DNA from 3 places in the Brevibacillus sp. SAFN-007a genome. Region 3 is predicted to be linked to each of the others. Evidence: predicted binding sites of a transcription regulator. Region 3 holds the regulator's gene; each other region holds the start of a gene.
What was found. Region 3 encodes LexA, which represses DNA repair genes until DNA is damaged. Its sites were predicted from a motif close to CGAACATATGTTCG; they were not measured.

Region 1 (10,505 bases), on a different contig from region 3:
GTTTTTATTCCAGTTGAAAATCCAGACGCTGCGTCGTATCAACCGGCAGCAGTCGGAAGGGGTGGCCCTGGCCATTCCGATGGACGAGGTGCGGCAGTTTGTCAGAGGGCTGCCGTTTCCGCTGACCGACGCGCAGAAGCGGGTCGTCAAGGAAATACTGGACGACATGCGGGCGCCTCATGCGATGAATCGACTCTTGCAAGGCGACGTCGGTTCCGGGAAAACGGTAGTCGCGGCCATTGCGCTGTTTGCGGCGGTGAAAGCAGGCTATCAGGGGGCGTTGATGGTGCCGACCGAGATCCTCGCCGAGCAGCATGTGCAGTCGCTGACGAAGCTGTTGTCTGCTTACGGCATCGAGGTCGCCTTGCTGTCGGGTTCCTTGACGGCCAAACGAAGACGAGAGATCATCGGCTCGCTGCAAATGGGGCTGATCGACGTCGTCGTGGGGACGCATGCGCTCATCCAGGAGGACGTATTCTTTTCGCGGCTGGGCCTGGTGATTACGGACGAGCAGCACCGCTTCGGCGTTGAGCAGCGGCGCATTTTGCGCAACAAGGGACTCACTCCCGACGTCCTGTTCATGACCGCCACGCCGATTCCCCGCACCCTGGCGATTACGGCGTTTGGCGATATGGACGTCTCGACGATCGACCAGATGCCGGCAGGGCGCAAGCCGATTGAGACGACCTGGAAAAAGCACGACCAGTTTCCCGCCGTTCTGGAGGAAATGCGCGGCGAGCTGCGCAAAGGACGGCAGGCGTACGTCATTTGCCCGCTCATCGAAGAATCGGAAAAGCTCGACGTGCAAAACGCGATCGACGTCCATGCGCAGCTTTCCCACGTTTTCCCGGAATTCGGGGTGGGACTGATGCACGGCCGCTTGCCTGCGAAGGAAAAGGATGCGGTGATGCAGGCTTTTCTTGCCGGGGAATACGCGGTTCTCGTCTCGACGACGGTGGTCGAAGTCGGTGTCAACGTGCCGAATGCTACCTACATGGTCATTTACGATGCCGAGCGGTTCGGACTTGCCCAGCTGCATCAGCTGCGCGGGCGGGTCGGACGCGGTTCGGAGCAGTCCTACTGCGTCTTGATCGCCGATCCGAAGTCCGAGATCGGCAAAGAGCGGATGCGCGTCATGTGCGAGACGACGGATGGCTTCGAGCTGTCGCAGCGCGATTTGGAATTACGCGGACCGGGCGACTTTTTCGGCACCAAGCAGAGCGGCTTGCCGGAGTTCAAAGTCGCCGACCTGTTGTCCGACTACAAAGCGCTGGAGGTTGCCAGACAAGAGACGACGCGGCTGGTGGCCGACGACTCCTTTTGGCGGGACCCGGCGTACCAGTGGCTGCGCGATTATTTGCAGCGCGAAGGCGTACTCGATGGCATCGTGTTCGATTGAGGGCGCCAGGCAGGACCTCTTGCACGCACTTGTGTGTGCAGGGGGTTCTTTCGTTTGGGGAGATGTCTTTTTGGGAACAACAGATTTGTAGTGATTTCGGCAGGAAGCAAGGGCGAGGAAGAGGAATTACAAACATGAGGAAAATGATTTATCATAGGCGTGAGAGCACATGACTACACACCTGCGAGTGAATACGAATGATGGGATATACCCGGAAGCCCAAAGGGAGAAACCGTGTTTCCGAGGATAGAGCCTGTTTTTGGACAGAAAGGTAATCCTCGAAAAAAGGGAGGCATGTTGAGGACTTTGCCTGCATGCAAAGCCTTGGCATTACTGGGTTTGTTCATGCCGACCAAGGTCGGTTGCATTGAGGACCCGAGGAACGAGGGGACTGAAACATGAACAAAACACCGTCTTCGCAGATCGCTGACCTGGTTACATTGAGGACCCGCGGAGCAAAGAGACCAAACCCCTATCGTTGTTTAACAGGGGTACTCGTGCTGGCCGTCGGCTTTTAAGCATGGATGCCATGCGCGTCTGCTCGTAGGTGAATGCCCACGGTCTGTTGCCAATCAGAAAAATGACCAACAAAGGGTTTCTTCAACAGCATGCTGCATCGATCATTGGGTTGACAAATAGCGGCATACTGCTTGACAGTGCATCTCTGGACCAATGGTTAGCTTTATCGGTTTTGCTTACAGCTGGAAGTTTCATGTATCGCAATTTCTTCCTGGAACGATTCACCAGCACAGGCATGCTGTTCGCGCGCAAGCTTGTGCTGTTCATGTCGGCTGCTTGTATTGGCTTTCATTACGACAACAGATGGTATCCATCACGAAAATGTGGGAGTGAGGAGTGAAGGGCTTAGGAAAATCGTATACTTTTCTCCTATCCTTCCCTTTAGAGTACGAGATGCAAAAGGAGGAAATAGGACAAGCGTTATCATGTAGAGTTCTTGTGAAACTGGACAAGATATTCATCGAGACGCTGACTCAAAATGACAACGTCTATATGGCCTACCCCTTTTTCTTGAACGAGTTTAACAAGGTGCCTTCGCAACTCTTCAATATTCTTCAAAAGGTTTTCCTGATTTTTTCTCTTTTTGTTCATTGGAATGATACACCTGTCTTTATGAGAGAGTAAAATCACGGTTTTTGGCGATAGTAGATGTTATGTAAATAAGGACAATTCCACTATACTAGACTCTCCCAAAAAAACGTGCTTGAAAAAATAAGGAAATATGTAAAGCCAGTACCCGGCGGTAAACTGCACTCCACACCCAGCAGGTGGAGGTGAAGTTTTTTGTTTCGGTTACCACAAATGATGAAACATCAGTCGTTCCTTGGTATGACCATGGCATTATACCTGCGAGTGAATCAAGTCAAAAGGAAACGGCCAGAAGTCCAGTAAAATACCGGGCTCAGGCCGTTTAGATTACCGACGCATAGACTAAAAACTAGGACAAGCGACATTGACAACAGTTTCAAGGTTCACTTTGAGAACCTTCTCATGATTTGTTGATAAACTTGTTTATGCTGCTCACTTGCATAGTGAAGGTACTCCCAAAACAACGCTGCACTTTGCTTACATGTCAAGTGATCCGCCAAATCCAGACAGCATAAAATTTCGTCAAGTGCTCGGCTGATACGATTATTCCTCAAATCATATATTGCTTTATAATATCGGAAGCTATAATGTCTGCCCATATTCACCTGATCCTGATAGTCATAGAATTGTTTTATTTCTGATGAATACCGCTCTAATACAGGATCAATACAAAGGTCGTACTTGCTGGCGGCTTCCATGATCGTTAAAAGTCCGGCTGGTATTTCCGCAGGGTTTTGGTCTAAAAAATCCAAATACTCGGGCAGGATTCGGGTATCCCCCATCAGTAAATCATAGGTGTACCGATTCGCTTTTGCCCATGTCTTGAACTTTTCTACCTCCCTCCGGCCTGTCTCATCAAGGAGTTCAAACCAGTCAAGGTCTGCATAGCCCTGCACATACTTTTTCGCTTCTTCATATAGCCCCTGCATCTGCAAGGCAACTCCTTTCAGCAGAAAGCCTTGCCCGTAGTACACAACCAGATGACGTTCGGTCTTGAGCAGCAGCTCACACGTCTTGTTGCCTTTTCGTTTGCGCACTTCATGCTCGTACACTTTCGAGGCCAGTAGGCGAAGCTCGTCGGCATACTTTTCCATTTCGCTCCACCTTTGCAAAACAAAAGACACATTGGCCAACTGAAGCAGCCCGTCCAACTGATAATGTTCCGGGAGACGATTTCGATAGGGTTCAAATCGGATGACGGCTTTCCAGTTTTCTTCGGCATTCGTTCCTAGCGTTGCTCGAAACAATCTGTACTGACTGAGCGAAAAACGTTCCGAATGGCTATCTTTTTCATTTTCAATCACGAGCTTGTAAAAAGGAATGGACTCCTTGCGCTTCCCGGCTTCAAAAAGTCGCTCTCCCACTGAAAAGAGGATATCCACATTTTTTCGCTCTTCCAGCAGTCTGGAAACGATTTGTTGCATACAATCCTGCCGTCCGATCTCAGCGCACCGGATTAAATACGGGATGACTCTTGGTCGTGAAACTCTCTCTTTTGCAAAGCACTCTTCGGGATACAATTCATACAGCCATCCGGGAGGCTGTTCAAATGCATGAGCCAAGGCATCCAGCTGTCTGATCGTCATTGGGCGATTGCCCCGTAAAATATCACTGAGATGCCCGTGATTGATGCCTGTCAGCGCACTGAGTTTGCTGAGGGTGAAGCCGAATTGTTTTTGGATTGTTTCTATCTCTGACCGCAACGAACGTTGCAACGGTTCTTGCAGCCGCATAGAATACCTCCTAATCGTAAAAATGGTTTTGCTTGGCCGAATTTTATTGCCCGTAAAAACTGAAAAATCCAAATTCCACTTTAGTGTACGAGATAAGGTGTAGTCAAGGGAAACAGGAATATACAGATCTAGGATGGAGGATGGGCATGGGGCCGACAGGAGGATGAGAAGTGAAGTACGTTTTGTTGTGAACAAAAGATTTGTAGTAATTTCGGCAGGATGCAAGGAAGGGGTATTATAAAAAGGAGGCAAATGATTTATGATAGTCGTAAGCGTACATGATTCTACTCTTGCAAGTGAATCCTAATGATCGGACACAGTTTTCGAGGATAGGGCCTGTTTTTAGACAGAAAGGGAATCCTCGAAAAAAGTACCGAATGTTGGAGGCCTTTGCCTGCATGCAAAGCCTTGGCATTACTGGGTTTGTTCATGCCGACTAAGGTCGGTTACATTGAGGACCCGAGGAACGAGGGGACTGAAACTTCGACGTAGGCAACCGCTGCTGGCTCCTCAAAGATCGTTACATTGAGGACCCGAGGAACAGGGGACTGAAACTGGCGATGCGGGTACTCGTGTTTGACGATCAGCTTTGGTTACATTGAGGACTCGAGGAAAACCAAACCCAGGCAGACTACAAGGAAATGACAAAAAAGCCCCGGTTGCATGAACAACCGCCCCCTTGCGCCACTTTTCGCTGGACGTATGGGTAGCCACAATAGAAAGTCGGAACAAATACATACCAATTCGTTTGCTCGGGCATGGAACGGTCCTGTCTTGTCGACAAGGGCCCCCGCCCGGGTTTTTCGTGTCTGTCCTCGCCCAAAGCCGCGCTTATCCTTGCAGAATGACGAGTGCCAGCGGCCTGCATAATCGGGCACGAAATGTCGGAAGGCCTCGGTGGTCGTCTGCTATTCTGTGGGAGAGAGGGAGGTCGTTTTCATGGATGTGCTGGAAAAGCTGAATGAAGTGATGGACTACATCGAGGAGCACCTGGCTGACGAGATCGACTTCAAGGAAGTCGCCCGGGTGGCTTGCTGGTCGGAATACCACTTCAAAAGAATGTTTTCGTCCTTGGCGGGCATTCCGCTCTCGGAGTATATCCGGCGCAGGCGCCTTACCCTTGCTGCTTTCGACCTGAAGGACAGCGGGATGAAGGTGATCGACACGGCCGTCAAGTACGGGTACAGCTCGCCAGACTCGTTTGCCCGCGCTTTTTTCCACATGCACGGGGTGACGCCCAGCGAAGCGAGAGCCAGCGGGCAGTCCCTGAAAGCCTATTCGCGAATGACCTTTCATCTATCCATCAAAGGAGGAAGCGCAATGAATTACCGTATGGAAGAAAAAGAGGCCTTTCGCATCGTCGGCTTGATGAAAAGGGTTCCGCTGATCTACCACGGGGTGAATCCCGAGATTGCCGCCATGTGGGCGTCGCTGGATGCCGAGAAAATCCAGCTGCTCAAGTCTCTTTCCAACGTGGAGCCGCTCGGGATGCTGAGCGCATCCACGAATTTTTCCGAAGGCCGCCTGGACAACGGGGAGCTGGATCATTACATCGGGGTAGCCACCACCTTGGAATGCCCGGAGAGCCTGGCGAAGCTGGAGGTTCCGGCCTCTACCTGGGCGGTGTTTGAAGCCGTGGGGCCTTTCCCGGATACGCTCCAGGATGTGTGGGGACGGATTTACTCGGAGTGGTTTGTGTCTTCCGGCTACGAGCTGGCCGAAGGGCCGGAGATACTATGGAACGCAGACAAGGACACCTCGTCGCCGACATTCCGCAGTGAAATCTGGATTCCGGTTGTCAAAAAATAATCCGTCTGCTCGGACTTGCACACGCTCGGCTGACCATCTGCCAGCGTGTGCTTGTTTTTTTTGCAGAAATCATTACCAGTGATTTTTTCGCAAGGACAGGTATAAAAACGAACATACGTTTGCTATAATAAGAGCGACGTTCCGGTGGGAACACAAGTTCTTATTCGGGGGATGATCGTGATGCCCAATGCGAGCAAACGGATCGTTTTTTTGATCGATATGCAAAGCTTTTATGCCAGCATCGAAAAAGCGGCGAATCCGGCACTGCGGAATCAGCCGATTGTGGTTGCCGGCGATCCGCAGCGGCGCAGCGGAGTGGTGCTGGCCGCGTGTCCGATTGCGAAAGCATACGGAGTGGTGACGGCGGAAGCGCTGTGGCAGGCGCAGCAAAAATGCCGGCAGCTGGTGGTGGTGCGCCCGCGCATGGAGCACTACCTCCGGGTGTCGTTGCAGATCACGCGCATCTTTCAAGCGTTTACCGATCTGGTGGAGCCGTACTCGGTCGACGAACAGTTTCTCGATGTGACTGGCAGCGTTCACCTGTTTGGCGGTGATCCGCTACAGCTGGCTGCCCGGATTCGGGCGCGTGTCTGGCTGGAAACGGGAGTCAACTGCCGGGTGGGAATCGGAGAGAACAAGGTCCTTGCGAAAATGGCCTGCGACAGCTTCGCCAAAAAGCAGGAAGCCGGGGTGTTTTGGCTCAAGCGGGAAGAGCTGGCCGACACGCTGTGGCGCCTGCCCATCGAAAAACTGTTCGGGGTAGGCTCGCGCATGAAGCGCCATTTTCACCGGATGGGCGTCTATCAGATCGGCCAGCTCGCTGCGCTTAACCCCGCCGTGCTCATCCGCCACTGGGGCGTGAACGGCGAGGTGCTGTGGCGCACCGCGCACGGGTTGGACGACTCGCCGGTTTCGTTGAACGAATACGAGACGCAAAAAGGCATCGGCCACCATATGACGCTGCCGCGCGATTACCATACGGCAAAAGAAATCAAGGTCGTGCTGCTGGAGCTGTGCGAGGAGGTGTGCCGACGGGCGCGGCAAAAAGAGCGGATGGGCTCGGTGCTTTCCATCGGCTGCCGCGGCGCGAATCTGGCGGCTGGCGAAGGCTTTGGCCGCCAGATGAAGCTTGCGGAAGCGACGAATGATGCCATGGCGCTGTACGAAGCGGCTTGCCGCCTGTTTGAACGGCACTGGACAGGAGCGCCTGTGCGCAGCATTGGCGTCACGCTGGGGCAGCTTGTTCCCGATCATGTCGTGCAGCTGAATTTGTTCACAGACACGCACAAGCGTCGCTCGCTGGCCCGGGCGATGGACGAGATTCGGGCGCGGTTTGGCCCGGATGCGATTGTGCGGGCGGCCTCGGCCTTGGAGGCGGGGCAGGCCAGGGAGCGTGCGCGCAAGATCGGAGGGCATTACAAGTGACAGAGCCGATGACGTCAGGAGTAGCGAGGGAGCAAGAGCTGGTGCGCCAATGTATTTTGTTTGGCATCCTGTTTCGCGCGGTGATGGCGGATGCGGGGCAACTGGGGGCTGTGCCGTTGAAGCTGTCCTACCAGTCTGTGTTCCTTGCGCTCTCCCGGTGGGCAGAGCGCAAGCACCATCAACTGCGCCGCCATTTGCGGCAGCTCGGATGCACGATTGTCAGCGCCCGCCGCGAGGATTACGCGTACGTGGTTCATTACCGTCAGCGCGGGTACTTGCGGGAAGCGAGCTATACCATGGAGGTGCTGCGCGCCGAGTGCCAGGAGCTGGTCGGCGCATGGATACGAGATCATCAGCAAGGAGAGAGGCGAGCATGAGAGAGAAACGCGTATCCAAAAAAGAAAATGTGTTTGTCTCAAGTCGGTTTGTGTTGCCCGAGCATCGGGAAATGTACGTGCGCATGAAGGAAGAGGAGCGCCGCTACGTACCGCCCGAGCTGGATCAGGATCAGCTGGGAGCGCTAAGCGAGCTGGTGTGGCAGGCGTTTCAGACCAGGCGCGTCTTGACGCTGACGTACTACGACGGCCAGTCGCCGCGCCGCTTGTCGGCACAGGTCGTCCACATTGATCGGGCAGCGCGGCGGTTGAAGCTGCGGGCTGGCTCCGAGGTGCATTGGCTTTCGTTTGCCTGCTTGCTGCATGCCGAGCTGGCCGCGCCTTTCTGAACGAACGCCCCGACGCGATTGGGACGCCGGGGTCGGGAGAAAAAAGGCTCCCTTGCAAAAGGCAAGCCGCAAAAAACAGCGTGCGGCGCTGAAACGGTGTGTGGGAAGAAGAGGCGGGATTCCTGAACCGAAAAGCGGTCAAAAACAACCGTTTTTCGGCCTTTTTTGGCTGAAATGCTTTTTGCCAGAACAGACCGTTTCCCTGTATGGTTAGGATATCTTTTGGAAGCACATATCTGATGGATAGGAAAAAGGAGATTTTACATGCTAGCACAAGAAATGGGTGTCATGTTCACTAAGCACGCCGATCAAATTTCTTCCAAACGTTGGGGGGATTTTATTCAGCAACTGGAGGAAAAAGGCTTGTACGTACTTATCGAGACAGACACGATCGGACGGGTCATGAGCCCGTTTGGCGGATTGATGCCCATGCCCTGTAAGAGCGAAACGCTCCACGTTGTGACAGCGGATGAGCTGAAACAGCGCGGTCTGCCGCTCGGTCACCACATCGTGACCAAGCCAAGAGAAAAAGCGACGACTGCGTAATCGAAAAGCGAATGGACGAAACCTTTTCTGCCGGATGCGTTTTGCGGGCGGGAAAGGTTTTTTTGTGCATGGAATCAAGCGGCCAAGCGACCCTTGGCTCTTCGCCCGTTTTTCCGTCTTCCCTTGCATGAACAGCTGGTGCCCCGTGCTGTTTGGCGAGAACGGGCGGTCGGCTACGGACGGCTTTGCGGAACGCTTGCGGAAGCAAACAGTCTGGTCATGCACAGCCAGGCGATCAGCGGCCCTGTGCCGATGGCGAACACCAGCCAGTTCAGCGTGCGAGTCGAGACACTGATCGAGGTGACCACCAGAAACAGCGCTATTCCCAGCAGCCTGCCGACATCGAGCGCAAACTCGCGAAGGACGACGTACTCGACCCGGTTTCGTACGCTTTGTTCGTTGCTGCCGATCAAGTCAAAGACGACCGAGATCATTGGCATCGAAAACAGCGGGTAGGCGATGGCGACGGCAATCCCGAAAGCAAGCAGCGTCGCATAGCTCACCTGCCAGAAAAACAGGAGCAAGATGCCGCACATCACGACTGCTCCCGCGAGCATGCCCCATTTGCGGTAGCGCGGAGCGTACCATTTGGCCGCCGCATAGTAGCTGAACAGCCCGACTGCCGATGTAATCAGCCAGAAATTGCCGAGCGTCATCTCGCTTTTGGTAGCCATGTACACAAACAGCCCGATGAGGAAGCCGAACACGCCTTCGCGCATCCCTTGCGCTGCCAAAGCCGCGGCAGCCCAGCGCCATTCCGGCTCGTCGCGCAGACAGCGAAAGGAGAAGCCCCAGGCATACATTCCTTCTGATTGGCGCTTTTTCAGAAAAAAGCTGATGATGCCGCCGACGACAAACAGAGCGAGCGAGAGGGCGAAGATCAGTCGGTAACCACTGCTGCCAGGCAGCCGGGAAATCAGCCACCCCGCTAGCCACGGAGCGAGCATGCCGCCGACGGAAGCCAGGAAGCCCGCCCAGCCGTTGAAGCGGTCGCGGTTGTCCGGTCCGGTAATCTCGAAGTAGACGACATTGAAGGCAAGCCAAAAAAAGCCGACTGCCATCCCTTGCACCAGCCCGAGCGGGACAGCGTACGAGACGGCCAAAGGACCTGCCAAAAGGACGAGCATGTAAAAAAGAGCTGAGCCTGCCATCCCTGCCCGCAGGATGTTCATTTTATTGAACCGTTTGACGTAGGCGCCTGCGATCCAAAAGGTCAGGGCGCCAGCCAGATGGGTAGCGAATGTGAACCAGGCGATGGGCGCAAACTGGCTTTTTACCTTCCATAAATAGACGTTCACGAACGTACCGGAGAGCGCGCCGGCGGCGATGAACAATCCGTTGACGAACAGCAGGAGCCGGGCCTGGCTGTCCAGCTCTCCCGGCTTGTGCCGTTCGGGAGAAGCCGAGCCTGCCGCTTTCGCAGAGCGATGGCTCTGCGGCTGGAATAAGGAAGGAAGACGGTTCTTCGTTTTTTGCTGCATACGATCCCCCCGCTTCGATAGTGGGCCATGAACATAACGTGCCCCAGCTGGCAAGCTTTCAACAGGCGGCGAAGCAAGTACCAGATTTTTCTGTTTGCGAAACGAGCGCATGCGCGTTTGGCTCGACGGGAAAGCCACCGCCAAAAGTTTTTTCAGAATCGGAAGGAAAAAGCGGACTGGCAAACAAATAAGGAGAGGGGCAAGCACAGGAGCGCAAGGAGAAAGGGGAACCGATATGGCGACGACCATTTTCAAAAACGGGCGCATCTACACGGGTGATT
Region 2 (10,505 bases), on a different contig from region 3:
CGGCTTCAGCCGCAGTCTCTCCTCCACCCATTGCTTGGCAAACGCTTCATCGTCTATGTATCCCTGCTCCTCGCAGCGCTGGCAGACTTCATCCGCAACCTGGGCGTCGAAACCTTTTTCCAGCAAGTACGCGTGCAGTTGATGACGCGTACGCGGGCGTATCCCCAAATACTTCAACGCACCCAGATACGCCTTGTGCTTCTCTTCTGCGGCCAGCACCTCGCGATAAAATGCTTCGTCCACCTGCGTACCTTTCAACAGGCTGTACTTTACCAGTATGTCTTCATGTACCGTAAACGCATACTCTCCGTCCACATCTATATGGTAACGCTGCTTTTGCTTGTGATCGCGGTGAACGGCAGTGATTGGGCCGCCCTTCATGGGCTCTCGCTCCTCTCCGACGCTTCCTTTTCAATGTGATAGAACCTGGCAAAACGGCATGGGCTGCAAACGTTTTTTACAGAAAACAGCCTGTCTTATCGACAGGCTGTTGACTTTTCGCTCATCAATCGAGGTCAAATGTTGGCTCTTCCTCTTGCTCCGGATCGAGCACCGGCTCTGCTTCTGGAACCGAACCAGGGTTGAGGCTGAAGTACTCGCGAACTTTTGCCTCAATCTGCGCTGCAATATGCGGGTTTTCTTTGAGGAAGATTTTCGAGTTTTCCCGTCCTTGGCCGAGGCGCTCTTCGTTGAAGGAGTACCACGCACCGCTTTTTTGCACGACGTCGATTTCGGAACCGATATCGAGAATGCTGCCCTCTTTGGAGATCCCTTCCCCGTACATGATATCCACTTCCGCGACCTTGAACGGTGGTGCTACTTTGTTTTTCACGACTTTGATCTTGGTCTTGCTGCCCATGATGTCGTTGCCGACTTTGATCGCTTCGGCTTTGCGGACATCCAGACGCACGCTCGCGTAAAATTTCAAAGCGCGTCCACCAGGCGTCGTTTCCGGGTTGCCGAACATCACGCCTACTTTTTCGCGCAGTTGGTTGATGAAGATGGCGATCGTCTTGGACTTGTTGATCGCACCGGACAGCTTGCGCAGAGCTTGCGACATGAGGCGGGCTTGCAAGCCTACGTGGGAATCTCCCATTTCGCCCTCAATCTCGGCTTTGGGAACGAGCGCCGCTACCGAGTCCACGACAATGATATCGACTGCACCGGAGCGCACCAGCGCCTCGGCAATTTCCAATGCTTGCTCCCCTGTATCCGGCTGGGAGAGCAGCAGTTCATCAATATTCACGCCCAGCTTGGATGCATAGACAGGGTCCAGCGCGTGCTCGGCATCGATGAAGGCTGCTTGTCCGCCTTGTCTTTGCACTTCTGCGATGGCATGCAGAGCTACGGTTGTTTTACCGGATGACTCCGGACCATAGATCTCGACGATCCGACCGCGCGGGAATCCACCTACCCCCAATGCGATATCCAACGCTAACGCACCACTGGAAACGGTAGAAATCTGAACGTTGGACACTTCCCCCAACTTCATGATGGAGCCTTTTCCAAATTGCTTTTCTATTTGACGCAATGCACTTTCCAAAGCTGCGCGACGATCTGACAAATGGTACACACCCTTTCACTTTTCGCATCTCTTTTTGCTTGTCTTCATCATACATCGAGATAGAACCGTTTGCCAAGCATTTTTTACGAACAAATATTCGCATTGAAAAACAGCCATTTCCTGGAGACTTCCAGCGAAATGGCTGTCTGTTTTTCACCTGAAAATGAGAAGCGGCTTAGGAGCGCTTCGCACCGCGCGGTTTTGCCGGCTCCAGGTTGATGCGCTTGCCGTTGATCCGGGTTTGACGGAGCGATTCATAAACGAACGCCGCCACTTCCTCCGGCACTTCCACAAACGTGAAGTTTTCGAAAATGTCGATGCGGCCCACCGCTTTGCCCGGGATGCCTACAGACTCGGAAATCTCGCGAACGAGGTCCTGCGGCTTGATGTTCGCATTGCGGCCTACGTTCAGGAAGAAACGCACCATGCCTTTTGCAGCACCCGTTTCTCCGAAGTTGTACGCTTCTGTCTCCTGCACATGGCCCGCTTCGGTATGGAATGCCAGGTGCAGCGCCGCAGCGGCCACCTTCTCAGCCGGATACTGACCCACGAGCGCTTCCGCTACCTTTTGGTACATATCCGCGATCGCATCGCTTTCCAACAGGCTGGTCAGTTGCTCGCGAAGCTGCTCCTGCTTGCGCTCAGCCACTTCCTCCAGCGACGGAACGTTGCGGGACAGCACTTGTGCTTTGGTCTGCTTCTGGATAAACATCATCTGTCTGACTTCACGCGGAGTCACCAGCGTCATGGCGATTCCCTTGCGTCCGGCCCGGCCTGTACGTCCGATCCGGTGCACGTAGCTCTCCGAGTCTTGCGGAATGTCGTAGTTGATGACGTGGGACACGTTGCCTACGTCGATCCCGCGCGCCGCTACGTCGGTGGCGATCAAAAACTCGATGGAACCTTCGCGGAAAGCGTTCATGACTTTGTCGCGCTGCGCTTGGGAAAGGTCTCCGTGCAAGCCGTCCGCCAAATACCCGCGGGATTGCAGCACTTCGGTCAGCTCATCCACCCCGCGCTTGGTGCGGCAAAAGATGATGCCAAGCTCCACATCCTCGCTGTCGATAATGCGGCACAGGCTCTCTACTTTGTTTCGGTCAAACACTTTGTAATACACCTGTTCGATCAATGGCGCTGTCACTTCCTCGCGGCTGACCGCGATCGTTTGCGGCTGCTTCATGTAGCGGGTAGCCAGGCGCTTGATTTCAGGCGGCATGGTGGCGGAGAAGAGCAGAGTCTGACGCTCTTCCGGCATATGGGTGATGATCGTTTCGATATCTTCGATGAAGCCCATGTCCAGCATTTCGTCCGCTTCATCCAGAACGAGCGTATGTACATGATCCAGCTTCAATGTTTTGCGGCGCAGGTGGTCCATGACGCGGCCAGGCGTCCCCACGACGATCTGTACGCCTTGGCGCAGAGCGCGAATTTGATGGCCGATTGATTGACCGCCGTAGATCGGCAGCGTGCGTACCTTGTTGTATTTGGAAATGCGCAGCAGCTCTCCCGCAACCTGGATGGCAAGCTCGCGCGTCGGAGTCAGCACGATGGCTTGTACCCGGTTGGCCGGAGTAATTTTCTCCACGAGCGGAATCCCGAAGGCCGCAGTTTTCCCGGTTCCGGTTTGTGCCTGACCGATCAGGTCTCCCCCTTCCAGCACTTTCGGGATGCAAGCAGCCTGAATCGGCGATGGCTCTTCGAAGCCCATGTCGTGAATCGCTTGCAAAATGGATTTATGTAAAGGAAAATCAGAAAACATCATCATGAAAACGTCACCTTTCTTTTTGCATTTGCAGCGCGTAAAATAGCGCAAATTTGGCGGCACGCCCCACAATCGCCTGCCGTCTGCCAGCCAGGCGCAATTCTTTTACCACGGTGGGCATCCCTTCTCCCGCAATTCCCACGTAGACAAGGCCAACAGGCTTGCCCTCCGAAGGATCGGGGCCAGCCACACCCGTCACGGACACACCGTATGTGGCTCCCAGCTTCGCCCGCACATTCTCTGCAAGCAGCTGCGCGGTTTGCCGGCTGACCGCGCCGTCCGTATGCAAAACCTCTTCCGGCACGTCAAGCAACTGGTTTTTCACATCGTTTGTGTAGCAGACTACGCCTCCTTGAAAAACAGACGAGCTGCCGGGAACAGACGTAATCAACGAAGCGACCGTGCCGCCTGTACAGCTCTCCGCACATGCGATCGTCTCGTTTCGCTTTTTCAGCTCGCTCACCAATACAGCGTGCAGGGACGAATCCTCTCCCATCCCGTACACATACTCGCCAACACGCTTGCGAATCTCTTCTTCCACCGGCAAAATCAACGCTTCTGCTGCTTCTGCCGTAGCCGCTCTCGCCGTGAGCCTGAGCGTCACTTCAAACTCCTTGGCGTACGGTGCGATCGTCGGGTTGTCCTGCTGTTCGATCAAATCCAGCAGCCGCTCCTCCAGAGCCGATTCCCCGATGCCGTAGAAGCGCAGCACATGGGAATGAAAGACTTGCTTCTCCGGCAACAGGCCCGTCAAGTACGGCATCACATAGCGCTCCACCATCGGGTACAGCTCGCTCGGCGGTCCGGGAAGCAACACGAACGTACAACTGTCATGACGGATCGCCATTCCGGGCGCCATCCCGAAGTCGTTGGAGAAGACATGGCTGCCGGAGAGCACCAGCGCCTGCTTCCGATTGTTCTCCGTCATGACAATCCCACGTTGCAAAAAGAATTGTTCGATTCTCTCCATCGCTTCCTGGTTCGTTTCCAGCCCGACGCCCACGTACGCTGCCACCGTTTCTTTGGTCAAATCATCCTGCGTCGGTCCAAGCCCCCCTGTCAAAATGACGAGATCGGATCGGCCGGATGCGAGCGCAATGACCTGCCGCAATCGCTCTGGGTTATCTCCCACAACCGTATGGAAATAGACTCCCACGCCAATTTCCGCCAGCTTCTGCGAGAGAAACTGGGCATTTGTGTTGGCAATTTGGCCCAGCAAAAGCTCGGTACCTACTGCGATAATCTCCGCTCTCATTTTCCTCATCCATTCTCTTTGAGAGTAGAAAAGCCTCTAACCAAACAGTTTATCACCGATAGTCGCTCCCGAGAAGAGGCTTGTGAAAAAAGAGACCAATACCCGCCATTACGAGTATTGGATGACGTTTCGATTCTTCGCAAAGTAGTCGTACCCGGAATAAAGCGTGATGACAACCATGGCCCACGTGGCCACCTCGTCAAACGGAATCCCGAAAAATTCAAAGGGAAAGTTGCGGATCATGACAGCGGTAATCGCCACAATCTGAACCCATGTCTTCAGTTTACCCAATGCGCTGGCAGCAATTACCTGTCCTTCTGCCGCAGCAACCAGGCGCAAACCTGTTACGGCAAATTCCCTGCTGATGATGACAATCGCGATCCACGCTTCGAGACGCTGCATCTCCACGAGGGAAATCAGCGCTGCCGAGATCAGCAACTTGTCTGCAAGCGGGTCCAGAAATTTCCCCAGATTCGTCACGATCTTGCGTTTGCGAGCGATGTAACCGTCGAGTCCGTCCGTACTGGCTGCTAGGATAAACACCAAAGCCGCAATCAGCTCGTTATACGTCATCGTCAGGCTGCCAATGGAAAATGTCCCGATGTTGTAACGCACCAGCAGAAAAAACATGACTACCGGCACCAGGAAAATCCTGGCGAGGGTGATGCGGTTGGCGAGATTCACCTAGACTACCTCCCCGGCCAAATCGTATTCATAGGAGTGTGTGATCTTGACTTTTACGATAGAGCCTAATTTGCCTTTGAACCCCGATACGAATACCTCCCCGTCAATTTCCGGGGCGTCGTATTGCGTCCGGCCTACATAAATATCGTTGCGTCCCTCGTAGCGTTCAATGAGAACGTCCAGCACCTGGCCGACGAAGCGGCCGTTGCGATCCCCCGCAACCTCGCGCTGAATTTCCATCAGCATGTTCGCGCGCTTTTCCTTGACTGCTTCGTCAACATGATGCGGCAAACGGGAAGCAGGAGTGTCTTCCTCATTGGAATACGTAAACACGCCCAGTCGGTCGAAGCGAATGTCCTTCACAAACTCGCAAAGACGCTCGAAGTCTTCTTCGGTCTCTCCGGGGAAGCCTACGATCAGCGAAGTACGGAGCGCTACATCCGGCACCTGCGCCCGGATTTTCGCCACAAGCTCGCGAATATCCGTTTGTCGGCCCGGACGGCGCATTTTTTTGAGGATATGGTCTTCCGAGTGTTGCAGCGGCATGTCGACGTATTTGCACACTTTTGGATTGGTCGCAAACGTGTGGATCAACTCGTCTGTAAAAAAGCCCGGATAGGCGTAGTGGAGACGAATCCACTCGATTCCATCCACTTCCGCCAGACGGTTCAACAGCTCTGGCAACATCAGCTTTCCATCGTAAATGTCTGTACCGTAGTTCGTGGAATCCTGAGCGATCAGACTCACTTCCACAATCCCCTGTGCAGCCAGATGGCGCGCCTCTTCGACAATGGATTCCATCGTCCGGCTGCGGAAGCCACCGCGCATCAGGGGAATACTACAGAAGGTACAGGCATTGTCACAGCCCTCGGCAATTTTAATGTATGCAGAGTACGTGCCTTTCTTCACCTTCCGCTTTACGACATCTTCGTACGTAAAGATCGGGTTGCCCACAAAAATCGGACGTTTGCCCTCCAGCGATTCCTCGATAATCTCCGTAATCGACATAAAATCGCCTGTTCCGACAATGCCGTCCACTTCGGGAATCTCGTTCAAGATATCCTCTTTGTAGCGTTGCGTGAGACAGCCTGCCACCACAAGCGATTTCAGCTTGCCGGTTTCCTTCAATTCGCCCATTTCCAGAATCTTGTTGACAGATTCCTCTTTGGCCGCATCGATGAAACCACAGGTATTGACGATGACCACGGTTGCTTCTTCCGGATTGTCAACCAGTTCATAGCCTTTTTCATCTATCAGATGAGCCATCATGTCCGAATCGACGAGATTCTTTTCACAGCCCAGCGTAACAATCGCTACTTTTTCTCGCGTACCTACCTTCTCTGCCATCCTTTTTCCTCCAATTGGTCACACCAGCCCATATTACACCTATCCAGTATAATATAAGCCTAAAGGAAGTGTCAAAAGAGACGAAAGTACGAAAGGCAAGCATGATGCTTGCCTACTGCGCTGCTGCTTCTTTCATTTTGATGGTGATGTTCGACGGCATAAACTTCATCTTGGACGTATCGACCACCGCTCCGTTGACCGTCAATTCGACAACGGTCGGCTTTCCGAGACGCACATACGCCGATTTCCCCAATTCAATCGTGATTTCTTCTTTTGCGCCCTTGCGCAGTTCGCCTTCCTCGACGTACTTCTTGCCTTTTCCTTCCGATACCCCGAACCAGCTTCTGTCTTCCTTCACTTTCAGATGAACCGTCATTTTTTCTCCACCCTGCAGAGAGTAATTGTACATGGAACCTTGCTGCGATTCGAACGTGATTGTCGCCTGAGAAGTGCCCTCACCAGGCTCGGGTGTCGTCGTTCCCGGCTCAGGGGGAGGCGTGACAGTAGATGGCGGTTTCGGCTGCTGCGCGATCGGCGAGGTGGAAACCCCTCCACCGTTGTCCGGAGTGACGATTTCCGCTCCAGGAGTGACGGTTCCGCTCGGTACAGGCTGCGTGAAGGTATTACCGTCGTGATTTACCGCTGCGATGTAAATAACGCCGATAATCAAGGCAATGAAGAGCACCAGTAAGGTTTTGGTGACCCATCGTCCCGCCTGCAGCGGATTATTCGCGGATGCCACTCTCCTGCGACGCAGTCTTTCCGCTTGCTCCGTAGGTGGCTGGGCTGGCAAATCGGCCTGAAAATGCGTCAGGATGTGATTCGGGTCGAGACCGACGGCTTCCGCGTAACTTTTTATGAACGCACGCGCGTAAAAGTGGCCAGGAAGTACATGAAAATGACCTCTTTCAATGGCTTCCAAATATCGCCGCTGTATCTTGGTGATTCGTTGGATGTCGTCGAGCGTGATTCCTTTTTCTTCGCGGGCCCTTTGCAGGACTTGACCTAGCTCAGACACAGCTGCCCCTCCTTCATTCATGTCATGTCAAAATTATCAAAGCCGCGATTGTTGATCAGCTCGTATGTAATCTCCTCATCTGGATGGTGGCGAAGTTCAATAATGTAGTGGAAATCAGACATTTCGTACTCCGACTCCCGCACAAAAATATCCGGATGCTCAATGATTTTCGCGGCAGGAAAGTTCATAATCTCCCGAAGCAGGGTGTAATGCTTCTCTGTCGATCGCAGCGTTGAAACAATCCCATCTATCAAATATACATGATCAGGAGACATTTCATCAATGGCTAAGGAGCTACGAACCGTTTGCCGCAACAAGGTCGAGGAAATGAACGTCCAGCGCTTGTTCGCCGAAACACTGGCGGCAATCATCGATTCCGTCTTCCCTACCCGCGGCATTCCCCGGATGCCGATTAACTGATGGCCCTCTTTTTTCAAAATCTCGGCCATGAAGTCTACCAGAAGGCCCAGCTCGTCACGGACGAAGCGGAACGTTTTTTTGTCCTCGCTGTCGCGCTCGATGTACCGGCCATGCCGAACGGCAAGACGGTCGAGCATGGTCGGAGGACGCAGCCTCGTTATGGTTATGTTGTCCATTTTTTGCACAACGTTGCGCAAAACCTCCATCTTTTCATCGTCGTCCGTCAAAAGCAGCATGCCGCGCCGCATCGTATCCACGCCGTTGATCGTCACGATATTGATGTTCAACATCCCCAGAATAGAAGACACGTCCCCCAACAAACCCGGACGGTTGCGGGCAATTTCGTACTCCATGTACCATTCTTTTTTCGCGTCCATATCCAATCCTCTCCGCCACCCAAAATGATCTTCTTCTGTAGTATATCACGTTCGTATCATTCGACAAACGCGAAAAGAAAAATCCCCATGAATAGGGGATTTCAACGTTTAGTTGCCACGATTGACATTATCGGAATTTTGAACGAGCTTCACCATGAGGGAAGCCAGTGCTTGTTGCTGCTGCTGATCGCCCGCGTCCCAAAGCTGCTTCAACAGGCGCTCCTGGTCATTTTTCGGGTCGACCTGCTCTGCCAGATAGCCACCAATCTGGTACGCTACGTTTTCCAGTGTCTGGCTTTCCATACCAGCCTGTTTCGCCTGTTCTACTCGCTCTCCGAGAAACTCTTTCCAGTCGCGAAAGTTGTCCAAAATCGACATTAGGGAATTCCCTCCTTTTTTTCGTTGCGGCAGCGGTCTTCTACCGCCCACACAAGAGGTAGACTTCCACCATTTGTCGGAAATTATTCACGAGCGCGTGAACGGCTCCTAGGTGTACCAGCCGCCGTTCGGACTGATGATCTGGCCTGTCACATAGCTCGCATCTGCGGACAGCAAAAAGCGTACGACAGCCGCCACCTCGCGGGGATCGCCCAAGCGGTTCGCCGGGATTTCGTCGGCGATCATCTCCACCTCGTCCGGGGAAAAGCGCTCCATCATCCCGCCCCGGATCGCTCCGGGGGCAACGGCGTTGACCGTGATGCCGTTTGGCGCCATTTCCTTGGCCAACGCTTTGGTAAACGTGTTGATTGCGCCTTTGGTCAAGGAGTAGAGTACCTCGCAGGAGCCGCCCGTCAGACCCCAGATCGACGAGACATTGACGATCCGCCCGTAGCGCTCGCGCAGCATCGCAGGCAAGGCAGCCTGGCAAACCAAAAAGGCGGAGCGAACGTTCAGCGCCACCAGCTCGTCAAACGTCTCGACAGACACGTCGGTAAACAGGCCGACGTGATCGGCCGAGGCGTTGTTGACAACCAGAAGCGGCGGTGATGGCATCTGGCCGAACATCGCCGCGATTTGCCCCGGATCGCGCAAGTCCGCCTGCAGCTTGACGCAAGGGACAGCGCGTTCCTGGCACAGCTGCACCAGACGATCCAGCTTGTTCTCCGAGCGGTTGTAATGCAGGTACAGGGGCACCCCTGCTTCCGCCAGGCAGGCTGCAATCGCCTGCCCGATCTCTCCAGAGGCCCCCGTCACCAATGCCCAAGGGATGTTTTCCGTCATGCTCATTCCCTACTCCTGCGGCGAAGCGGACCGCACGATGGACACGGCCATCTGCTCCTCCAGAAAATGCTCGTTCAGGCGCGTCTCCACTTCTTCGCGTGTAATCGACTCCAAGGTGGGCACCACGGAAAACAGATCGTTACCGTTGAACTTGAAGCTCGTAAATTGATTCGCGATAAACTCCACCGAGTTGAGGGAACGCAGGAAATGGCCGATTTTTTTCCGCTTGGCCCGCTCGAACTCCTCCTGGCTGATTCCTTTTTGCTTGAGCTGCGCGATTTCTGTCTTGATCGTGGCCACAAGCTTATCCGGGTCAGGCGTATCTCCGCCGATGATCGTATAGGCGTAGTCCTGTTCGCTGCTGTAGTCAAAATCAAAGCTGTCCGTAATCAGTTCATTCTCGTACAGCCGCTCGTAAATGGCTGAGCTGGTGCCAAACGCGATGTCCAATACGAGCTTCGTCGTCAATTCTCTTCGCAGCAACGCTTCTTTCGTCAGCCCGGTTTCCTTTTCCTTGATGCCGATCAGACATTTGGGCAGACCGACCGGGAGAATCGCTTCGATCTTGGCCTCCGCCGGAGCGGCAGGCTCCTCGGGAAATACCCGGGTAATTTGCGGCGCAGGGGGGAATTCCTTCTTTGTCTGGTTCTCGCGGATCAGCTTCATGATCGCCTCCGGTTCAAACGAGCCTACGACCAGAAGCAGCATGTTTGCCGGATGGTAAAACGTTTCATAGCATTGGTAGAGGGATTCTTTGGTGATATGCGAGATGCTTTCGATCGTGCCGGCAATTTCAATGTTGATCGGATATTTTTGGTACATGGCCTTGAGCAGGTTCATGTAGACCTTCCAGTCCG
Region 3 (10,505 bases):
GACGATGACGCCGCCGGGGAACTCGTTGTCCTTGCTGCCAAGCAGCGTCAAATCGGGGACACTCTCCAAAAGCGCTTTGTGCGCCTTCTTGCTCGCCTGAATCGTTTTCGTGACGATCGCAATCGTCTGCAAGCCTTCCCTTTGCCAAGCGGCAACCCGTACGCTGACATCCGCCCACAGCTTGGCGCGCGAATCAGCCTCGACCATGACCGGCTTTTCGCCATGGCGCAAGACGGGCTTCGCCAAGACTGATTCCGGCAGCTCAATCCGGCGTAGCACTTCGTTGGCGCACAGCATAATCTCAACCGTCGAGCGATAGCTTTGCGCCAGCGTATAATACGCCGGATGCATCTGCGCGAAAATCCCCTTCGTCAGTTCTTCCCAAGCGTGAATGCCGCGATAGCTGTGAATCCCCTGGGCAATATCGCCGACAATCGTCAGCGATTGGCGTTTCGTCGCGAGCGCAATCACAGCAATCTCCAACGCGCTCAAGTCTTGCGCTTCATCCACGACCGTGTGGTCAAAATGCTCGGCCTTGTTCATTCCTTCGATAATATGCTGCAAGTACAAAAGCGGCGCGATATCCTCCGCCTCCAGCCGCTCCTGGGCAAACAGCGCCGCCGAAGACTGGCTCACATCCCGGACCACCTCGTCTGCTATGTCCGCAGGGGTGAGCTTGCGCAAAAGCTCCTCATCCGCAATCAGCTCGCGGTACGAGGTGAAAATATCCAACTGCGGGAAGGAGGCGAGATACGTATCCAGAATGTGCTCCAGCATTTTCTCAAACTTCGCCAGCCCTTGCTTGTCGAGGTCGACTTTTCGCTCGCGCAAATGCGAAAACAGCTGCTTGTTCATCTCCTGCTTCACATGTTTGCGCAGCGCATCGACCCGCCGCTGATACGGCAAGGACCCGAATTGCTCCAGAAAAAGCTGCCGAATCGTCTCTCCCGGGATCGTGAAGACCTGATTCGTCTTGTTGTACAGAAAACGCAGATTCTTGAACGGGATTCTCGTCTCGATCACGTAGCGTATGTACGTTTCCATGGCTTCCCGGCAGGCCAGCGACCCTTTGAAGCGGAGGCGGTTCCGGGTGATTTCCTGCTCCCGCTCGTCCTGCCCTTCTTCGAAAAACAGTTGCAGCGGTTTGTCCGGGCTTACGATCCGCCAGCCTTTGGGCATAAGCGGCTTCACGAGTCGCGCCGCCCAGTCCACAAACGTCGATTGCTGAACATCGTCGACGCCAAGCTCGGGAAGCACCTCTGCTATGTAAGTCAGAAACATCCGGTTCGGAGCGAACACCATGAATTTTTTCGACATCATCGTATCCTGGTAGTTGTAGATCAGGTACGACAGCCGATGCAGCGCAATCGTCGTCTTTCCGCTGCCTGCAACCCCCTGCACGACGATCGGCCGATCTTTTTCCGCCCGGATGATGTCATTTTGCTCCGACTGGATCGTCGCGACAATATCTTTCAAACGGCTGTCATTCGTCAGATTCAGGTTGGCGTTCAAAAATTCGTCAATGAAGCCCTCCTGTAAAAACTCGTCCGGGTGACCCATCTCGCGGTTGATCGTCTCTTTGACGGCCCCGTCGTAGATGCCGACGATTTTTCCGTCCTCAATCGCGAAGTTGCGCTTCAATCGCACCTCGCCACGCACGATCTCGCGCCCCATCCGGTAAAAGGCGTCCTTGCTCTCTCCGGAGTAATACAGGCTGGCAATGGGCGCCCGCCAATCCACAACGATCGAATCGAATGTATCACTGCGGACAATTCCTCGTTTTCCGATGTACACCTGATCCAGCTCGTACACCTCGTCCTTGAGAAAATCGACGCGGCCGAAGTACGGCTTGTCGCGGCCGTGATCTTCCAGATAGCGCAAATCTTTTGCCTTCGCCGCGTTCACGACCTGTTTCACGTAATCATCTGTCGCTTCCCGAATCTCTTCGCGCAGTCGAGTAATCTCTCCGTCGATCAAGGCAATCGTTTCATCCAGCTTGTTCTGTTCTGCTTCGTAATCGCGGTGTTGGGTACTCACACCCATCCCCCCTCTCATCGTTCATTCCCGTGCTTCTTTGTGGTTGTCGCTAGGATACCTGCCGGGCGAGCCAGATTCCCGCCGCACAAGACAGCAGACCCACTCCGATACTGAGCAGGACATAAGCGAGCCCGCGCAGCCACTCTCCCTCTCCCCAGAAGGACACGACTTCCAGCGAGAACGTGGAAAACGTCGTGAATCCGCCCATCACGCCCGTCGTGAACAAAAGATACAGCTCAGGGGAAAAGCTTCCCTGCTCCTTGCCGAACACAAACAAAACACCGATGGCAAACGAGCCGATGACGTTGGCCAGCCACGTGCCTACAGGCCAGCCCGGCAGGTTGGCAACCAGCGCCAACCCATAGCGAAGCAGCGAACCGACTGCCCCGCCAACAGCTACAGCTACCCATGCCAATGGCTTCTCCCTCCTCATTTGCGAGACTGGCAGACCGTCCCAAGGAATAATAAAGACACCCGAGCGTCAAGCAAGGATGTCTGTCTGGTCAATACAAGTAACTTTAGTGCTTGGGACGATTTTCCTCAAGGTCTTCCACATAGCGGATGGAATCCAGATTCGCTCGAAGCGATGTTTTGACCGCTTCGATGTACTTTTGGCGCAGAGCCTTCTGCTCCTGCTTTTCCTCTTCGGTCAAGCCGATCTCGCGAGATTTCTTGACCAGCTCGTTGATTCGTTTAATTTCCGCGTCAGATACCACGTTCCGGCTCCTCCCACTCTGTAGTAATGCCGCTCTATTATATCATATCAGGCAGAACTGGCAAGATGGCGGGCGCTTAGGAAGCACCCGAATCAGTCGGTTTCCGGAATGAACAAGGTCTGCCCCGGGTAAATCAGATTGCTGTCGAGGTTGTTCGCGCTTTTAATATCGAGAACCAGATCGCGCACATCGACCTTTTCTGACCGCTGATGGCGCACGGCGATCGTCCAAAGACTGTCGCCGGAACGAACCGTCACTTCTTTTCCTTTGGGCGGCTCCTTTTGCGCAGAGGAAGCAAACACCAGTTCGGTCAGCAAGTAAAAAAAGAGAGAAAACGTAAGCAAAAACAAAAGGGCTTGTCCTCTCGTAATACCAAGACGGGCACGACGCGGCTGTTTTTTCTCCAAACCGTTCGGGATCGACATTGCCTTCATAAACGATGACCTCCTGCAAACGTACGTTCTGTTTGTTCGTACTCCTATCTTATAGGGGAACATACGTTCATGTCAATCCCCAAACCGTCCGCCTTCCCCCTTTGCTTCTTTAGCGGCTGTATGCAGTCGGCTCACGTCGGGATGGCACCCGGCAGTACGGTGCTGAAGGTGCTTGCGGCGACCGCTACTCGCCCATCCGCCACAATTCGCAAGCGATGTCGAATCGCCTGCCTCCACCCGATCAAAAAATCCTGTTCGCCTCCGAATCGAACTTATGTTTGTCGAACGCAGGCTCCCATGGTATAATATAGGAAAATATGTTCGAGAAATCAGGGGTGTCTCTCAATGTCAAAACTATCCAGCAGACAACAAGCCATCATCGAATTCATTCGTAAGGAAGTCCGGGATAAAGGCTATCCGCCATCCGTCCGCGAGATTGGCGAAGCTGTCGGACTTGCCTCCAGCTCCACTGTGCACGGCCATCTGGCGCGTCTGGAAAAGAAGGGGCTGATCCGCCGCGACCCGACCAAGCCGCGCGCCATTGAACTATTGTCTGAGGAAGACCGCTTTCAGGACAACTTCGAGGACGCTGTCGTTCGCGTCCCTGTCATCGGGAAAGTAACCGCCGGACAACCGATTACCGCGATCGAGGATGTCGAGGAGTACTTCCCGCTTCCAGAAAATATCGTGACTTCAGACAAGGTGTACATGCTGCGGGTTTCCGGGAACAGCATGATCGACGCCGGCATTCTGGACGGCGACTACGTGATCGTGCGCCAGCAGCACGTCGCCAACAACGGCGACATCGTTGTCGCCATGACAGAAGAAGACGAAGCGACCGTCAAGCGCTTCTTCAAGGAGAAAAACCACTTCCGCCTCCAGCCGGAAAACGCCACGATGGAACCGATCATTTTGGACAACGTCACCATTCTCGGTAAAGTCATTGGCGTCTATCGTCTCATCCACTAATCGTTCTCGCCCATGCGCTTTCGAAAACCCGGCTGCTCCCAATCGCTTGGCGCAGCCTTCGTTGCATCGATACGGGATCACATGAAAAAAGGACAGCCCTCGCTGTCCTTTTTCGTCTCTCTTTTTTATCTGGCGAGGAAAAACCAGACGATCATGCCCACCTGCAATACGGCTTTGACGACCGCGCTGCCCAAAAAGCCGATCAGCGAGCCGAAGCCTGCCTTGACCGCTTTTTCCAGCGGCTGCTTTTGCCCGAACAGTTCTACCAACACCACCAGCACAAACGGCAAAAGCAGCATCCCGAACGGCGGAAACACAAAGATCCCGAGAAAAATCCCTGCGGCCGCAGCCACCGAAGACCATTTGGAGCCCCCGTATTTTTTCACGAAAAACATGTTGGTCAGCAGGTCGGCCCCGTACAGCAGGATACTGAGCACCACCATCCCCCACCAGAAAGACGCTGGCAGCCCCGCTCCCGGATCGGCTATGAAAAAGTGGTAGAGCAAAAAGCCTGCCCACAGCAAAATCGTATCCGGTAAGACCGGCAAGAATATACCGGCGATACTCAGCGCGAAAAGCAACAACACGATGATCCAAAGGAAAATATCCATCTCCATGCACTCCTCTCACATACGTATTACGAGAAACAGCCGATTCAAGTTGCACGTTTCTTTCCGTGAATGCGTGAAGTCGTTGAGGCGTTGGGGAGGAGCTGTAAATGACAAGGAAACGAGGGCTATCCATGACGCGAAACTGGCGCGATCTATCCTATTTGCATAGCGGGACACCCAAACAAAAAGCAGCGGGCCGGGCCATCGAGCAGTCCGCGATCATGCAGCGGCTACAAGCCTTTGATCCCGTGCTCACAGGCACGATTCCCCTCGATATCGACATCGCAACCAGCGATCTGGATATCATTTGCGAAAGCCACGACCTCGATCAGTTTGCCGAAGCCGCCCGCGCTTCCTATGCCACGCATGAAGGCTACAAGGAAGCTCGTCTGCTCGTGCAGGACGTGCCTACCTGCCTGATTGCGTTTTTTGCCTACGGCTTCTGGTTTGAGCTGTTTGCCCAGCCGCGCCCGATCGAACAGCAAAATGCGTATCGGCACATGGTCGTCGAGCACCGCTTGCTGCTGCTCGGTGGCGCGGACGCCCTCCGCGGTATTCGGCAGTTCAAGCAAAACGGCCTGAAAACCGAACCTGCTTTTGCCTCCTATTTTAACATTTCGGGAGACGATCCATACCAGGCGCTATTGGATGTGGAAAAGTGGACGGATGAACAGCTTCGCGCTCTTGTGGGCAGAATCCGTATGCATAAACGTCTCCGGTGAGTGTCATACTACCTCAAGATTGCGATGAAAGGAGGACTCTATCATGTCTTTAGTACCTTACGAGCCTTTTCGCCTGCTCGAAAACATGAGAAAAGATTTGGATCGGTTTTTTGAAGCCGGCATTCCAGCTATCGGAAATGTTGGGAATCGGTTTGGGATGCCCCGTATTGACTTGCATGAAACAGAAACGGAAATGATTGCTACTTGCGATATTCCCGGTTTGGAAAAGAAGGAAGACGTACATATAGACGTAGACCAGAACATCTTAACGATCAGTGGCAGTATCAACCGTACCCATGAAACGAAACAGGAACAAATCCACAAACAAGAACGTTTCGTCGGCCGCTTTCAACGATCCGTCACGTTGCCCACCCGTGTTGCGGAAGAAGGGATTAAAGCGTCTTACAAAAATGGGGTTCTCGAAATTCGTTTGCCGAAGGTCCAGCCTAACACAAAAAAGCGCATCGATGTTGATTTTCATTAAAGCCCTCTGCCGGAGGGCTTTTTTCACGGACATTCCCGATTGATACCATTCAATCGTGCTGTGGCTTCTATTCCTATCATCCTAGTAGAAAAGGAGCATTTTCTTCTACAAAGAAATTCCTGATAAAGGATTTTATGGGGGAACAAAGAATATGTCTACACTACCGTTAGGGCAATCTCAAGCAATAAGGAGAGGAAAAGGAGATTGAGGAAGCCGATTACTGATAGTGAATCCAGGGCTGAACTCGCCCGAAGTTTCCATAGCGTCTTTACAAGCACAGATTCATTCGGGGAAATGTACGCAGATACAATCATAGCGAGAATGATTCTTTTTCCGATTGATGGTTTTCATTTAACTGAAAATCAGTATAAAGCCTTAACGAAAGCGGCACAGTCAATCGGCGATCATTCCTTTTTCGTATCCGAAATCGAGAGAAAGGATAGCTTCGAAACCGTGTACGATCCTGACCGAGTCGTGCACTGGGAGGTTACTGTCACTACCCCTTATGCAGACTACCGCGATACGCTACTCATATTGGAAAACGCCATGTATTCGAAAAGCAATACGTGGGGTGCTTTCCTTTCATCAGAAGATCATGCTGTTATCGGGGGTTCCCAGGAGTTTATACAAGCATGTAAAACTAACTATCCAGACTGGCAAGCCGAAATGGATCATTTTAAAAGCCATTGGGAAACTGTTTGTCGCTCAAAACAGTGGGACGTGGAGTGGCTCTACAAATTTCTGGCATATGCCAACCGTTAAGACACACGCGATGGGAACACCCCTGACACGAAGAAGCTGGAAAGCGATCGTATGAGTACGTTCAAGGCGTACATACAGGGAATCTACGCGTACATGTGGGCGTTTTGTGGGTGCCGCGAAAACGCCCACTCCTTTTTTGACCTCCCCCACAAAAAGAAACCCCCTCGCGCCCAACAGGCACAAGGGGTCTCGCTTCTTAGTACGTGCTCATGTACTGCTCGCGCTCCCAATCGTGGACGCGTGTGCGGAACATATCCCACTCGATTTCTTTTGCTTCGATGAAGTGTACCAGCGCGTGCTCGCCCAGTGCTTCGCAGATCACGGGATCGGCTTTCAGGCACTCGATCGCTTCCTTGAGCGTAGCTGGCAGGTTGACGATGCCGTTTGCTTCGCGCTCTTCTTCCGTCATCACGTAGATGTTGCGGTCGATGGCTGGCGGTACTTCCAGTTTGTTTTTGATTCCGTCCAGGCCGGCTTTCAGCATGACTGCCAATGCGAGGTACGGGTTTGTGGCTGGATCCGGGCTGCGCACTTCGATACGGGTTCCCATGCCGCGAGAGGCTGGAATCCGGATCAGCGGCGAGCGGTTTTTCGCGGACCATGCCACGTAGCAAGGAGCTTCATAGCCCGGCACCAGACGTTTGTAGGAGTTCACGAGCGGGTTGGTGATCGCTGTGAAGCCGCGAGCGTGATGCAAAATACCGGCAAGGTAATGCTTCGCAGTTTGGCTCAGGCCCATCTCGTCTGTCTCGTCGTAGAACGCATTTTCGTTACCGCGGAACAGGGATTGGTTCGCGTGCATACCGGAGCCTGCCACTCCATACAGCGGTTTTGGCATGAAGGTTGCGTGCAGGCCGTGCTTTTGCGCGATGGTTTTGACTACCAGCTTGAACGTCAAAATCTGGTCGGCCGCTTGCAGCGCGTTTGCGTATTTGAAGTCGATTTCGTGTTGGCCTGGCGCTACTTCGTGGTGGGACGCTTCGATTTCAAAGCCCATTTTTTCCAGCGTCAAGACGATGTCACGACGGCAGTTTTCGCCAGTGTCGAGTGGAGCGAAGTCAAAATAGCCACCCTGGTCGTTCAGGTCAAGCGTAGGTTCGCCTTTTTCGTTGAGCTTGAACAGGAAGAATTCAGGTTCTGGCCCCACGTTGAACGCCGAGAAGCCCATTTCTTCTGCTTCTTTCAGCGCGCGCTTCAAAATGTAGCGAGGGTCACCCTCGAACGGAGAGCCATCCGGCATGTAGATATCACAGATCAGACGCGCCACTTTCCCATGCTCGTTGCCCCATGGGAATACAACCCAGGTATCCAGGTCCGGTACCAGGTACATATCCGATTCCTCGATGCGGACAAAGCCTTCGATGGAAGAACCGTCAAACATCAGTTTGTTGTCCAACGCTTTTGGCAGTTGGGACAGAGGAATTTCCACGTTTTTGATAATCCCCAGCAGGTCAGTAAACTGCAGACGGATGTATCTTACGTCCTCTTCCTGGGCCAATCGCATAATGTCTTCTCTTGTGTACTTGCTCACATTCTCTCCTCCTGTCTCTCTCACAACTTTGTATTAGTGGAAGAAGCGGGATAGCTCTCCACGAATCAATGCGTCCTCGCCTGGGCGGGCAGCATTGCGATACATAATCTGTTGTCTGAGCAACTGATGCAGTTCCTTGTCAGACATGTCCTTGCGCTTCACCTCGGAGGTGGGCGAAATCTTCGTCGGCTCCGTGACAGGCTCTTGCATCTTCAGCACTTGCTTGATGCCGGCAATGTTGAGTCCTTTTTCAATCAATTCCTTGATCTCCAGCAGTCGGTCGACATCATTGAAGGAGAAGAGCCGCTGCTTCCCTTCCGTGCGAGCCGGCTGAATCAGGTCGTTTTGCTCGTAGTAGCGAATCTGTCTCGCAGTGAGATCGGTCAGCTTCATGACGATCCCAATGGGAAAGAGGGCCATATTCCGGCGAAGGTCATCACTCATGACTTGTCCCTCCTCTATCGTTTTCCTTATGCCCTATTTTATGCAAAAGCACAAACACTGTCAACGGATGTCAGAAAATATTACGCAGAAAAGTGACCCGTGTCGAGAAAAATCCGCGTTCGTCCTGCGATGCCAGTCCCAACGTCCGCCAAAAAAACGGCATCCTCTCCGCGAGAATGCCGTCTATATCCGCGCTATATCCGCGCCTCTGCTTGTGTTTCTTGTCTCCGGTTTATGTTTCAGGCAGCTCAAGCAGCCCTTTTTCCAGCATGCCGTTCAATGCGGTTAAAATCCCGACTTTGACGTGAGAATACGTCAAACCGCCCTGCACAAAGCCGAGGTATGGCGGACGAATGGGACCATCTGCGGAAAACTCGATGCTCGCCCCTTGGATGAACGTTCCCGCAGCCATAATGACCGGATCGGCGTAACCCGGCATCTCGCTCGGGTACGGCGTCACGTGCGAATCGACGGGAGCGGCTTTTTGAATCCCTTGGCAAAAGGCGATCAGTCGCTCGGCGCTGCCAAAAGCGACAGACTGGATCAGGTCTGTCCGCGGCTCATGCCAGAGCGGGTTTGTCCGAAAGCCGAGACGCTCCAGAAGAGCCGAGGAGAACACCGCGCCTTTGAGCGCTTCGCCCACGACGTGCGGCGCCAGGAAAAAGCCCTGGTACATTTCCAGGAGCGAGTACAGCGAAGCCCCGCCCTCTGCACCGATTCCCGGAGCCGCCATCCGGTAGGAGGCCAGCTTGACGAGGTCTTCCCGGCCGACGATATAGCCGCCTGTTTTGACCAGTCCGCCGCCCGGATTTTTAATCAGGGAGCCGGCCATGATGTCTGCGCCCACATGCAGCGGCTCCTGCTCTTCCGTAAATTCGCCGTAGCAGTTGTCCACAAAGACGACCACATCCGGCTTCCTTTCTTTGACAACGCGAATCATTTCCTTGATTTTGGCGATGGGGAAGGACGGGCGATCCGCATAGCCTCGCGAGCGCTGAATGCCGATCACTTTGGTCTTCGGCGTGATCGCCTGTACGACCGCTGCAAAATCAATCTCGCCCTCCGGCGTAAGCGGAACGTAGCTGTACCCGATGCCGTAGTCCTTGAGCGAGCCTTGCCCTTCGCCGCGCACTCCCACGACCTCCTCCAGGGTGTCGTACGGTTTGCCCGTGATGTAAAGCAAGTCGTCGCCAGGCCGGAGGATGCCGAACAGGCAAATGGCAATCGCATGCGTGCCGGAGATGATATGCGGCCGCACCAGCGCCGCCTCTCCGCCGAAAACGTCTGCGTAGATCGATTCCAGCGTAGCCCGCCCGGAATCGTCGTAGCCGTAGCCGGTTGACGGTGAAAAATGAAACTCGTTTACTTCGTGCTTTTGAAACGAACGCAGCACTTTCAATTGATTGGTGTCTACTAACGCAGAAATTTGACGATGTCTTTCGGAGATCATCGCTTCGACCTCCAGCACGAGAGGCCGAAGCTTTTCTCCATGGGAAAAGTAGTGAAACATCTGTGATCTTACCAACTCTCTTCAACAGTCTCTGGTTTGTCCAGGAGAAACGGGGCGATCTTTCCGTAGATCGGATTGTCGCGATTGACGCGCACGGTGACCAGGTACGATTCTTCCTCTTCGCTGAATTGCTGCTCCATCTCCACGCCTTCGCGATGCAGAAGCGACAGGATGTCCCCGCGTTCTACCGGGACACGCAGCTTCATTTCCTGGAAGGAGGTGAGCACGAACCGCTCAATCCGCGCAAGCAGCTTTTGCTGATCCTCCGGGCGCATGGCGGAGATG

Region 1: the regulator LexA is predicted to act here: its motif matches at 6,157-6,170, upstream of ACTHO6_RS07950 (DNA polymerase IV).
Region 2: the regulator LexA is predicted to act here: its motif matches at 1,651-1,664, upstream of recA (recombinase RecA).

The regions. Positions count from the first base shown of each region.
Region 1 is NZ_JBQCKK010000005.1:4,066-14,570, reverse strand. It holds gene recG (ATP-dependent DNA helicase RecG) at 1-1,399, shown strand, start outside; gene ACTHO6_RS07965 (aspartyl-phosphate phosphatase Spo0E family protein) at 2,342-2,509, opposite strand; gene ACTHO6_RS07960 (helix-turn-helix domain-containing protein) at 2,890-4,239, opposite strand; gene ACTHO6_RS07955 (AraC family transcriptional regulator) at 5,179-6,048, shown strand; gene ACTHO6_RS07950 (DNA polymerase IV) at 6,229-7,473, shown strand; gene ACTHO6_RS07945 (hypothetical protein) at 7,470-7,850, shown strand; gene ACTHO6_RS07940 (YolD-like family protein) at 7,847-8,197, shown strand; gene ACTHO6_RS07935 (hypothetical protein) at 8,462-8,743, shown strand; gene ACTHO6_RS07930 (MFS transporter) at 8,917-10,224, opposite strand; gene ACTHO6_RS07925 (amidohydrolase) at 10,460-10,505, shown strand, end outside.
Region 2 is NZ_JBQCKK010000006.1:6,834-17,338, forward strand. It holds gene ACTHO6_RS09190 (RecX family transcriptional regulator) at 1-381, opposite strand, end outside; gene recA (recombinase RecA) at 506-1,564, opposite strand; gene ACTHO6_RS09200 (DEAD/DEAH box helicase) at 1,740-3,329, opposite strand; gene ACTHO6_RS09205 (competence/damage-inducible protein A) at 3,337-4,581, opposite strand; gene pgsA (CDP-diacylglycerol--glycerol-3-phosphate 3-phosphatidyltransferase) at 4,690-5,265, opposite strand; gene rimO (30S ribosomal protein S12 methylthiotransferase RimO) at 5,266-6,612, opposite strand; gene ACTHO6_RS09220 (helix-turn-helix domain-containing protein) at 6,725-7,630, opposite strand; gene ACTHO6_RS09225 (DUF3388 domain-containing protein) at 7,648-8,427, opposite strand; gene ACTHO6_RS09230 (DUF3243 domain-containing protein) at 8,536-8,805, opposite strand; gene ymfI (elongation factor P 5-aminopentanone reductase) at 8,914-9,648, opposite strand; gene yfmH (EF-P 5-aminopentanol modification-associated protein YfmH) at 9,658-10,505, opposite strand, start outside.
Region 3 is NZ_JBQCKK010000007.1:117,309-127,813, forward strand. It holds gene ACTHO6_RS10780 (HelD family protein) at 1-2,037, opposite strand, end outside; gene crcB (fluoride efflux transporter CrcB) at 2,087-2,452, opposite strand; gene ACTHO6_RS10790 (DUF896 domain-containing protein) at 2,556-2,753, opposite strand; gene yneA (cell division suppressor protein YneA) at 2,846-3,187, opposite strand; gene lexA (transcriptional repressor LexA) at 3,533-4,156, shown strand; gene ACTHO6_RS10805 (DUF456 domain-containing protein) at 4,282-4,767, opposite strand; gene ACTHO6_RS10810 (DUF4269 domain-containing protein) at 4,875-5,489, shown strand; gene ACTHO6_RS10815 (Hsp20/alpha crystallin family protein) at 5,533-5,973, shown strand; gene ACTHO6_RS10820 (hypothetical protein) at 6,178-6,735, shown strand; gene glnA (type I glutamate--ammonia ligase) at 6,932-8,266, opposite strand; gene ACTHO6_RS10830 (MerR family transcriptional regulator) at 8,300-8,710, opposite strand; gene ACTHO6_RS10835 (aminotransferase class I/II-fold pyridoxal phosphate-dependent enzyme) at 8,943-10,220, opposite strand; gene hflX (GTPase HflX) at 10,229-10,505, opposite strand, start outside.